DNA from 3 places in the Streptomyces sp. NPDC052012 genome. Region 1 is predicted to be linked to each of the others. Evidence: riboswitches for the same ligand, from Rfam matches in the RefSeq annotation. Region 1 holds a riboswitch; each other region holds the start of a gene.

Region 1 (2,859 bases):
TTCCGGAGCCGGTGGAGGGGCAGGCGAGCGATCTGGCCATCCAGGCCGAGGAACTGACGCGGATTCGGGCCCGGATGGAGGAGATCCTGGTCCGGCACACGGGACGCGGCGCGGAGCAGGTCCGCTCCGACACCGAGCGGGACACCGTGCTGGACGCGCAGGCGGCGGTGGACTACGGCCTCGCGGACCGGATCGTGCCCAGCCGCAAGGGCGCACGCCCGGTCCCCGGCACGAAGTGAGCCGCCGATGCTGCCACCCGAACTCCCCCCGCTGCCCGCGCTGACGCGTGCCGAGGCCGAGTTGATCGACCGTTACCTCGAAGTCGTCGACCTGATCGGCCGGATCAATCCGGCCCACGACGGCGACACCTACCGCGGTCTGCGCGCCGCGCAGGCGTTGGTCGGCAAGGCGGTCGCGCTGCGCGACGCGCTGGCGCTGATGCACCGGCGCGGCGAGACCGAACTGCACGCCGCCACACTGGCCCGTGCGCTGCGGGTGCTGGACGGCGAACGCCGCACGGCCCGGGTCATGTTGCCCCCGATCTCCGCGGGTTGAGGCCCCCGACGAAACTGCGCGACCGACCGGAGTTGAAACGGACCAAACGGCGTACCCCCATCCGGCGTAGAAAAACCGACTTTTTTCGGGGTGCCGAGGTTGCGCATCGCACGCAAGCGGAGGCCGGAATGGAGTATTCCGCCGCTGGTCGGGGGCCCGCCGACACCCCGGCCAGCGGCTCGAACACAGGCGTGTCCACCCGAACGGGTGAGTGGTGAGTAACAACACAAATCCCCGGTTCCGTTGGGAAATCGGGCGGGCCATGAGCCAAGATCCGTGACTGACGACAAGACCCCGCCGCCGCGGCGGGGCGATCCGGGCGGACGCCGAGTCCTGCCGCCGCCCGGATGACCGGTCGACAGGAAGTGGATCGGCAGGAGTGGAGGACCCAAGCACGACGGGTCGCCGGAACCTCGACGTTCCGAGCAGCCCTTGGGGTGAAGCCGCACCCGTGCGGCCGGGCCACTTCGCCAGCCCGAATCCGACAGGTCATCCTTCACAGGCGGCTGACGAAGGGTTGCGCATGACTGCGCTCAATCGTGTCCCGTCTCTGATGGCCCGCGCCGGTACGGCCTCGGCCCTCACCCTCGCCGCCGTGGGCGGCTCGATCGTGATCCCCGGCGCCGCATCGGAGGCGTCCGCCGCGAGCCTCGGCACCAAGGCCTTGAAGATCGCGGCGTCAAAGAAGGGGTCACCTTACCAATGGGGTGCCACCGGACCTTATCGATTCGACTGCTCCGGACTCACCCTGTATTCCTTCAAGAAGGCCGGCAAGAAGCTGCCGCGCACCGCTGCCCAGCAGTACAACCGGACACGCCACATCTCCGCCTCCAACCGCAGGGCAGGGGACCTGGTGTTCTTCCACTCGGGCCGGAGCATCTACCACGTCGGCATCTACGCGGGTAAGGGCAAGATCTGGCACGCCCCCAAGACCGGGGACGTCGTACGCCTGCAGAAGATCTGGACCCGCAGCGTCTGGTACGGCCGGGTCAAGTGACCCGAAGGGGGCGGCGACGCGTCGGACGCGTCGCCGCCCCGTCCTGCCGCTTCTCCTCATGACCTTCAGGGCTCCGGCTGTCCCGCCGCCGTGACCGGTTCGACCGGGGCGGTCCATGGGAGTTCCACGGAGATGGTCTTGCCGCCCTCCCTCGTGCGGCGGACTCTCAGTCTGCCGCCGCATTCCGCGGTCAGCCAGCGGATGATGACCAGGCCGCGGCCGTTGTCCTGCTGAACCGCGGCCGGCAGCCGCTTGGGGAACCGCGGGTGGCTGTCCGTCACACCGATCCGCAGTCGTTCGTCCCGGTCGAGGACGAGGTCCACCGTGAAGGTCGGCGACTGACCGAACGTGTGCTGCACGGCGTTGGTGGCCAGTTCGGAGACGATCAGCCGGACGGTGTCCGACACTTCCGTGTCCTCGGGCATGCCCCACTCCGCCAGCGTGCCCACCACATGGGCCCGGGCCGCGGAGACCGAGGCGGGATCGCTCGGCAGAGTGACGGATGCTTCCAGGTGGTCTGCCATGGCGACGTCGTCCCTTTCCACGGGACCGCAGTCCGACACGGAGCGGATGGTTCGAGTACGGTCCCGCACTGGTGCTTCGTCGCCAGAGTGCCATCACCGCACGGCGCAGGGCAGCGATCCACCAAGATATGCATATATCTGTCGCTCAAAGCGGTGAACTCTACGACGCGAGACCGTATTTGGGCGGCTCGGAAGGAGTAAGGAGAAGCCCATGCAGCACGGTCCCGCGGTGCGCCGCCGCAAACTGGGCGCCGAACTGCGCGCGCTGCGCACCTCGGCGGGGCTCACCAGCGGCGAGGCGGCCCGGCTGGTGGGCTGGCACCAGTCCAAGGTGAGCCGCATCGAGACCGGCACGAGCGGGGTGAAACCGGCCGACGTACGGTTACTGCTCGACACCTACGGCGTGTCCGATCCGCAGTTGCGCCAGCTGCTGCTGGTGCTGGCCGGCTCCGACGACGGCGGTGGCCGGCACCACTGGTGGCACGCGTACCGCGGTGTACTGCCGCCGACGTACCGGGACTTCATCAGCCTGGAGTCCCAGGCGAGTGCCATGCGCACGCTGGAGACCACGGTGGTCCCCGGACTGCTGCAGACGCCCGAGTACGCGCGGGCGGTCACCGCGGCGGCTCTGGAAGGGGCTTCGGAGGAACGGCTGGACGCCCTGGTGGAGGTGCGGCTGGCCCGGCAGGACGTGCTGCGCGCCGATCCTCCGCTGGAGCTGAGCGCCGTCCTGGACGAGGCGGTGCTGCGCCGGGAGGTGGGCGGTCCCGGAGTGATGGCCCG
Region 2 (2,859 bases), on a different contig from region 1:
GCGGTGCGCCGCGGTCGCGCGCTCGGTGTGCTGGGCCGTGACCGCGCGGGCGCGCTCGCCGTCACCGCGCGCCACGGCGTCCACGATCGCGCCGTGCTCCGCCCAGTACTCCATCGGGTCGGAGGGCACGTCCAGCGCGTACATCCAGGCGATCTTGTGCCGGAGCTGGGTCAGCATCGAGGTCAGGGCCGGACTGCCGGCGGCCTGGGCGAGCGTCTCGTGGAACCAGCCGCCGAGAGAGCGCAGGTCGTCGCTGTTGCCGCGGCGTGCGCGCTCCTGTCCGAGGCGGACCAGCCCGCGCAGCACCTTCAGATGGGCGTCCGTGCGGCGCTGGGCGGCGCGGGCGGCGCCCAGCGGCTCCAGGAGCAGGCGCATCTCCAGCAGATCGGCGGCCTCCTGCTCGGTGGGCTCCGCCACGCACGCGCCCGCGTGCCGCCGCGTCACCACGAAGCCCTCGGCCTCCAGGGTGCGCAGCGCCTCGCGGACGGGGACGCGGGAGACGCCGTAGCGCCGGGCGAGGAGTTCCTCGGTGAGCCGGCTGCCGCGCTCGTAGACACCGGCGACGATGTCGTCCCGGATCGCCGTGCACACCGAGTGCGCGGGAATACGCATGACCGACCTCCGGCTTAATCCCCGTGAAACGTCGACGATGGACGTGTTGTTCCGTGACTCTATTGCAATCCGGAGGAATTTCCGACGGCGGGCCGGAATCCATACTTGTTTTTTGGACAACCGGCCCCTTCGGACGCCGAAAGCCCCGGCTCGGGGAGCCGGGGCCACGGGGGGGAGGTCGGCGCGTCCTCAGAGGATCACGCCGTTGCGCGCCTCAGAGGTTCACGCCGTGCGCGCGGAGGTAGGCGACGGGGTCGATGTCGGAGCCGTACTCGGCGCTCGTCCGGGCCTCGAAGTGCAGATGCGCGCCGGTGACGTTGCCGGTGGCGCCGGAGTGGCCGATCTGCTGGCCCGGGGTGACCTGCTGGCCGACCGAGACGCCGATGGAGGACAGGTGGCCGTACTGGGTGTAGGTGCCGTCGTTCATCTTGATGACGACCTGGTTGCCGTACGCCCCGCCCCAGCCGGCCTCCACGACGGTGCCCGTGCCGACCGACTGGACGGGCGTGCCGCTCGCGGCGTGGAAGTCGACACCGGTGTGGCTGCCGGACGACCAGACGGCGCCGCCGGCCTTGTAGCCGGTCGAGACGTAGGAGCCGGGTATCGGGGAGACGAAGGTGTTCAGGCGCTTGCGCTCGGCCTCACGCGCGGCGCGCTCCTTCTCGGCGCGGGCCTTCGCGGCCTCCTCGGCCGCCTTCTCGCGGGCCGCCTCCTCGGCGGCCTTCCGCGCGGCCGCCTCCGCGGCCTCACGCGCGGCCTCGTGCTGGGCGGCCGCCTGGGCGTCGATCCGGTCGGCGACCGCGTCGCCCATGGTGATGACGGGGGTGAGGCCGGTCTGTGCGGCGGCGGGCTCGGCGGCGAGCGCGGGGGCGGCGAGAGAGCCGACGACGCCGGTGGTGGTGAGGGCCGCTACGCCCGCCGCACGCGCGGTGCCGCGCTGGATCCGGCTGGGACGACGGTGCTTCCCCGTGGCGCGGGTGAACGCCATGTACAGGCTGGTCCTTTCCTTCCCTCTCGCCTACCGGGTTAGCTGACGGGTTCGGAGCAGGAAGGTCTCCTACGGACCCCCTCGCGGTGCGCGCGGGCGCCCGATTCACCCCAGGGACTGCGTATGGGTCCCCGGCTCCCCTGGCTCGCGCCGTACGGGGACTCGGCGATGACTGTCCGGTGCCGCGGGTGCGGCGCACTGCCTGACGAACAGCCCGGACGACGCTAAACGGGGCGTCTTTCAATTCCCAAACGGATACCGGTTTTTGTAGCGCATCCCACAGGGCAGACAGGCAACCTCCGCCCCAATTCGGACATAAGCAGGCCCTGGTGACTTTCGCGTCACCAGGGCCTCACACGCGGGTGTGCCGAGCCGGGTCCGGTCCCGTCGTCTACTCGGCCGCCACGACGGTGACTTCACCGATGCCGAGGGCCTCCACCGGGGCCTTGATCTGCGCCGCGTCACCGACGAGGACGGTCACCAGGCGGTCCACCGGGAAGGCGTTGACGACCGCCGCGGTGGCCTCCACCGTGCCGGTCGCGGCCAACTGCCGGTACAGCTCGGCCTGGTAGTCGTCGGGCAGGTGCTGTTCGACCTGGTCGGCCAGGGTGCTCGCGACGGCCGCCGCGGTCTCGTACTTGAGCGGCGCCACGCCGACCAGATTCTGCACGGCGACGTCCCGCTCGGCGTCGGTGAGCCCCTCCGCGGCGAGCGTGCGCAGCACCGTCCACAGGTCCTGCAGGGCGGGTCCGGTGTTCGGGGTGTCCACGGAGCCGCTGATGGCGAGCATGGCCGCACCCGTGCCGTCCGGTGCGGACCTGAGCACCTGCGTGAACGCCCGTACGCCGTAGGTGTAGCCCTTCTCCTCGCGCAGCACGCGGTCCAGGCGGGAGGTGAGGGTGCCGCCGAGGCAGTACGTGCCGAGCACCTGCGCGGGCCACACGCGGTCGTGCCGGTCCGGGCCGATCCGGCCGATCAGCAGCTGCGTCTGGACGGCGCCCGGACGGTCCACGATCACGACGCGGCCGGTGTCGTCCGCGATCACCGGCGGGACGGGCCGCGGCTCGGCCGTCGAGCCGGTCCAGGTGCCGAGCGTGTCGCCGAGCAGCGCGTCCAGGTCGATGCCGGTGAGGTCGCCGACGACCACCGCGGTCGCGGTGGCCGGGCGGACGTACCGGTCGTAGAAGGCGCGTACGGCCGTGGCGTCGATGCCGGCGACCGTCTCCTCGGTGCCCTGGCGGGGGCGCGACATGCGGGAG
Region 3 (2,859 bases), on a different contig from region 1:
GGTGTCCACGTCGCCCCAGGTCTCCTCGATCGTCTCCAGGGCGGCCGACAGGTACTCGGCGCGGGCGTCGAAGAGGGGGCTGAGCAGCTCCATCACCTCGGGGGAGTAGGCCGCGGGGGCGTCACTGCTGCGGCGCACCTTGTAGCGGCGGTGCTTGGCGTTGGACTTCAGGTAGTCCTCGAAGATCGCGTCCCGCTCGACGCCCAGCGCGAGCAGCGTCACCGCCACGGACAGTCCCGCGCGGTCCTTGCCCGCCGCGCAGTGCATCAGCGCAGGGACGCTGTCCTCGGCGAGGGAGTGCAGCACCTGGGAGTGCTCCGCGGTGCGCGTCTTGATGGTGGTGCGGTAGGAGGCGATCATCCGGGCCGCGCCCTTGCCGTCCGCGAGGATCTCGCGCAGCTGGTCCAGGTTGCCGTCGCGGACCATCTTCCAGAACTCGGCGCCGTCGGCCGGGTCGCTCAGCGGCAGGTTCACATTGCGCACGCCCGGCAGCTCGACGTCCGGCCCCTCCAGCTTCTGGTCGGCCGCGTTGCGGAAGTCGAAGATCGTGTGCAGTCCCAGCGAGGACAGGAAGGCCGCGTCCTCGGCGGTCGCGTGAGCGAGATGGCCGCTGCGGAACAGCACCCCGTGCCGGACGCGCCGGCCGTCCACGGTCGGCAGTCCACCCACATCGCGGAAGTTGCGCACTCCGGCCAGCTCGGGCTCGGTCGACGGGACGTGCTGCGTCACAGGGGCTCCTCCCACTCGGCGCCGCCGCGCGGCTCGACGGCGGGCTCGTGTCGACGATACGACATGGCTGCCCCGGGCAACGAGGAGGAGCGAACACCCCGAAACGGGCGAATTCGCATCAAGTGTCCGGGTGGATGAGTCGAGGATCCGGCGCTCCGGTGAACCGCCGGCGATTCGGTGGCTAAGGAGAGTAATAAGGCGTTCTGTCCGATTAGGGACCTTCGCCATAACGTGCCCCGAAAGAAAGGGAGATGGGGATGGGGCGCGTGAGCATCGTCATATTCGTGACGATGTGTTGTCGCCATGTTCACGTAATTCCAGCGACTGACAAGGGAATTCAGGGCTCGCGGGGAATGCGGCGCGACGCTCGGTGACGGCATTTGTTCCCGTGGATCACGGAAAAACGGCTTGGTAGGGAACCTCGTGCTTGTCCCTTTGCGTCGCGGTCGCTTACGTTCCACACCGATCCGGACGGACGCCTAATCCTGCCGCCGCCCGGAGCCCGCACACACACTGACCCGTGTTCGGCAGGAGCGGGGGACCCACAGGTACGACTGCCTGGGCCGGTCTCCGGAACAGGCTTGGGGTTAAGTCGCGTTGACACGCGGCCGGGCATCTCCAGCCCGAACCCGACAGCTCACCTCGCAGGCGCCGGAGAGGAATTCGTCATGCCCGCGAAGGGTAAGCACCGCCGTCCCAGGACGCTTCGTTTCACCCGTTCCATCGCCGTCGCCGGAACCGGTGGCGCCGCACTCGCATTGCCGCTTCTCGGTGCCACCGGTGCCCACGCCGCCGCCCCGCAGACGGCTCCGGAAAAGGCCGTTCAGTCCCTTTCCGTCGCCGGCAAGAAGGCCGACGCCAAGGAGAAGGGCGAGGGCCGCACCTACACCGTGAAGGCCGGCGACTACCTCGCCAAGATCGCCGAGACCGAGGACGTCGACGGCGGCTGGAAGAAGCTGTACGCCGACAACCGCGAGGCCGTCGGTGAGGACCCGTCGCTCATCCACCCGGGCCTGAAGCTCGCGATCGACGGCGAGGCCGCCAAGAGCGCCCCGAAGAAGTCGTCCTCCTCGCAGGCGCCCGCCGCCCCGAAGGCGCCCGCCAAGCCGGAGTCGCAGCCGTCGAAGGCCGCGCAGCCCGCCGAGCAGTCCGCCGCGAAGACGACCACCGCCGACCGGGCCGCCACCACCTCCGCCTACAGCGCCCCCGTGTCCGGCGCCGTCGGCACCGGCTACAAGGTGGCCGGCAGCATGTGGTCCAGCGGCTACCACACCGGCGTCGACTTCAGCGTCCCGACCGGCACCTCCCTCAAGTCCGTCGGCGCGGGTACCGTCGTCTCCGCCGGCTGGGCCGGTGCGTACGGCAACCAGGTCGTCATCAAGCTCAACGACGGCTACTACGCCCAGTACGCCCACCTGTCCTCGCTGTCCGTCTCCGCCGGCCAGACCGTGACCGCCGGGCAGCAGGTCGGCCTCTCCGGCTCGACCGGCAACTCGACCGGCCCGCACCTGCACTTCGAGATCCGCACCACGCCGAGCTACGGCTCCGACGTGGACCCGGTCTCCTACCTGCGCTCCAAGGGCGTCTCCCTCGGCTGACCCCCCCCGAGGCGACCTGCCTGACACGCCGCCGACGGCCGGACCCGATCCCCGGGTCCGGCCGTCGGTGTGTCCGGGGGCGTATTCCTGAGTTGGCCAATTCTTTGAGAGTGGCTTATCTCACCGACCGTCAACCCCTGCCTACGGTCGCGTAGGTCACATTCAAAGGTGAATCATGAGGGGCTGTGGCAGACGATTCGAAGAGTGACAGCGCAACAGAGATCGGGTCGTACGTGGCGGTGGGGGACAGCTTCACCGAGGGTGTCGGGGATCCCGGCCCCGACGGGGCGTTCGTCGGCTGGGCCGACCGGTTCGCCGTACTCCTCGCCGACCGCCGGCCCGAAGGTGACTTCCAATACACGAATCTCGCCGTGCGCGGCAAACTGCTCGACCAGATCGTCGCGGACCAGGTGCCCCGGGCTCTGGAACTCGCCCCCGATCTGGTCTCGTTCTGCGCCGGCGGCAACGACATCCTGCGGCCGGGCACGGATCCGGACGAGGTGGCCGAGCGTTTCGAGCGCGCGGTCGCGGA

What was found. A riboswitch is a leader RNA that binds a small molecule or an ion and turns the genes downstream of it on or off. The one in region 1 is predicted to bind cyclic di-AMP.
Positions count from the first base shown of each region.
Region 2: linked by a shared signal. The riboswitch ahead of AB0412_RS29010 (M23 family metallopeptidase) and the one ahead of AB0412_RS04220 (C40 family peptidase) in region 1 are both predicted to bind cyclic di-AMP.
Region 3: linked by a shared signal. The riboswitch ahead of AB0412_RS12810 (LysM peptidoglycan-binding domain-containing M23 family metallopeptidase) and the one ahead of AB0412_RS04220 (C40 family peptidase) in region 1 are both predicted to bind cyclic di-AMP.

Region 1 is NZ_JBFAXA010000002.1:115,692-118,550, reverse strand. It holds gene AB0412_RS04230 (ATP-dependent Clp protease proteolytic subunit) at 1-239, shown strand, start outside; gene AB0412_RS04225 (hypothetical protein) at 247-555, shown strand; cyclic di-AMP (ydaO/yuaA leader) riboswitch at 880-1,075, shown strand; gene AB0412_RS04220 (C40 family peptidase) at 1,079-1,552, shown strand; gene AB0412_RS04215 (ATP-binding protein) at 1,618-2,076, opposite strand; gene AB0412_RS04210 (helix-turn-helix transcriptional regulator) at 2,288-2,859, shown strand, end outside.
Region 2 is NZ_JBFAXA010000024.1:8,517-11,375, forward strand. It holds gene AB0412_RS29005 (GntR family transcriptional regulator) at 1-612, opposite strand, end outside; gene AB0412_RS29010 (M23 family metallopeptidase) at 827-1,600, opposite strand; cyclic di-AMP (ydaO/yuaA leader) riboswitch at 1,613-1,778, opposite strand; gene AB0412_RS29015 (pitrilysin family protein) at 1,992-2,859, opposite strand, start outside.
Region 3 is NZ_JBFAXA010000005.1:264,632-267,490, reverse strand. It holds gene AB0412_RS12815 (tyrosine-protein phosphatase) at 1-729, opposite strand, end outside; cyclic di-AMP (ydaO/yuaA leader) riboswitch at 1,236-1,393, shown strand; gene AB0412_RS12810 (LysM peptidoglycan-binding domain-containing M23 family metallopeptidase) at 1,398-2,327, shown strand; gene AB0412_RS12805 (SGNH/GDSL hydrolase family protein) at 2,513-2,859, shown strand, end outside.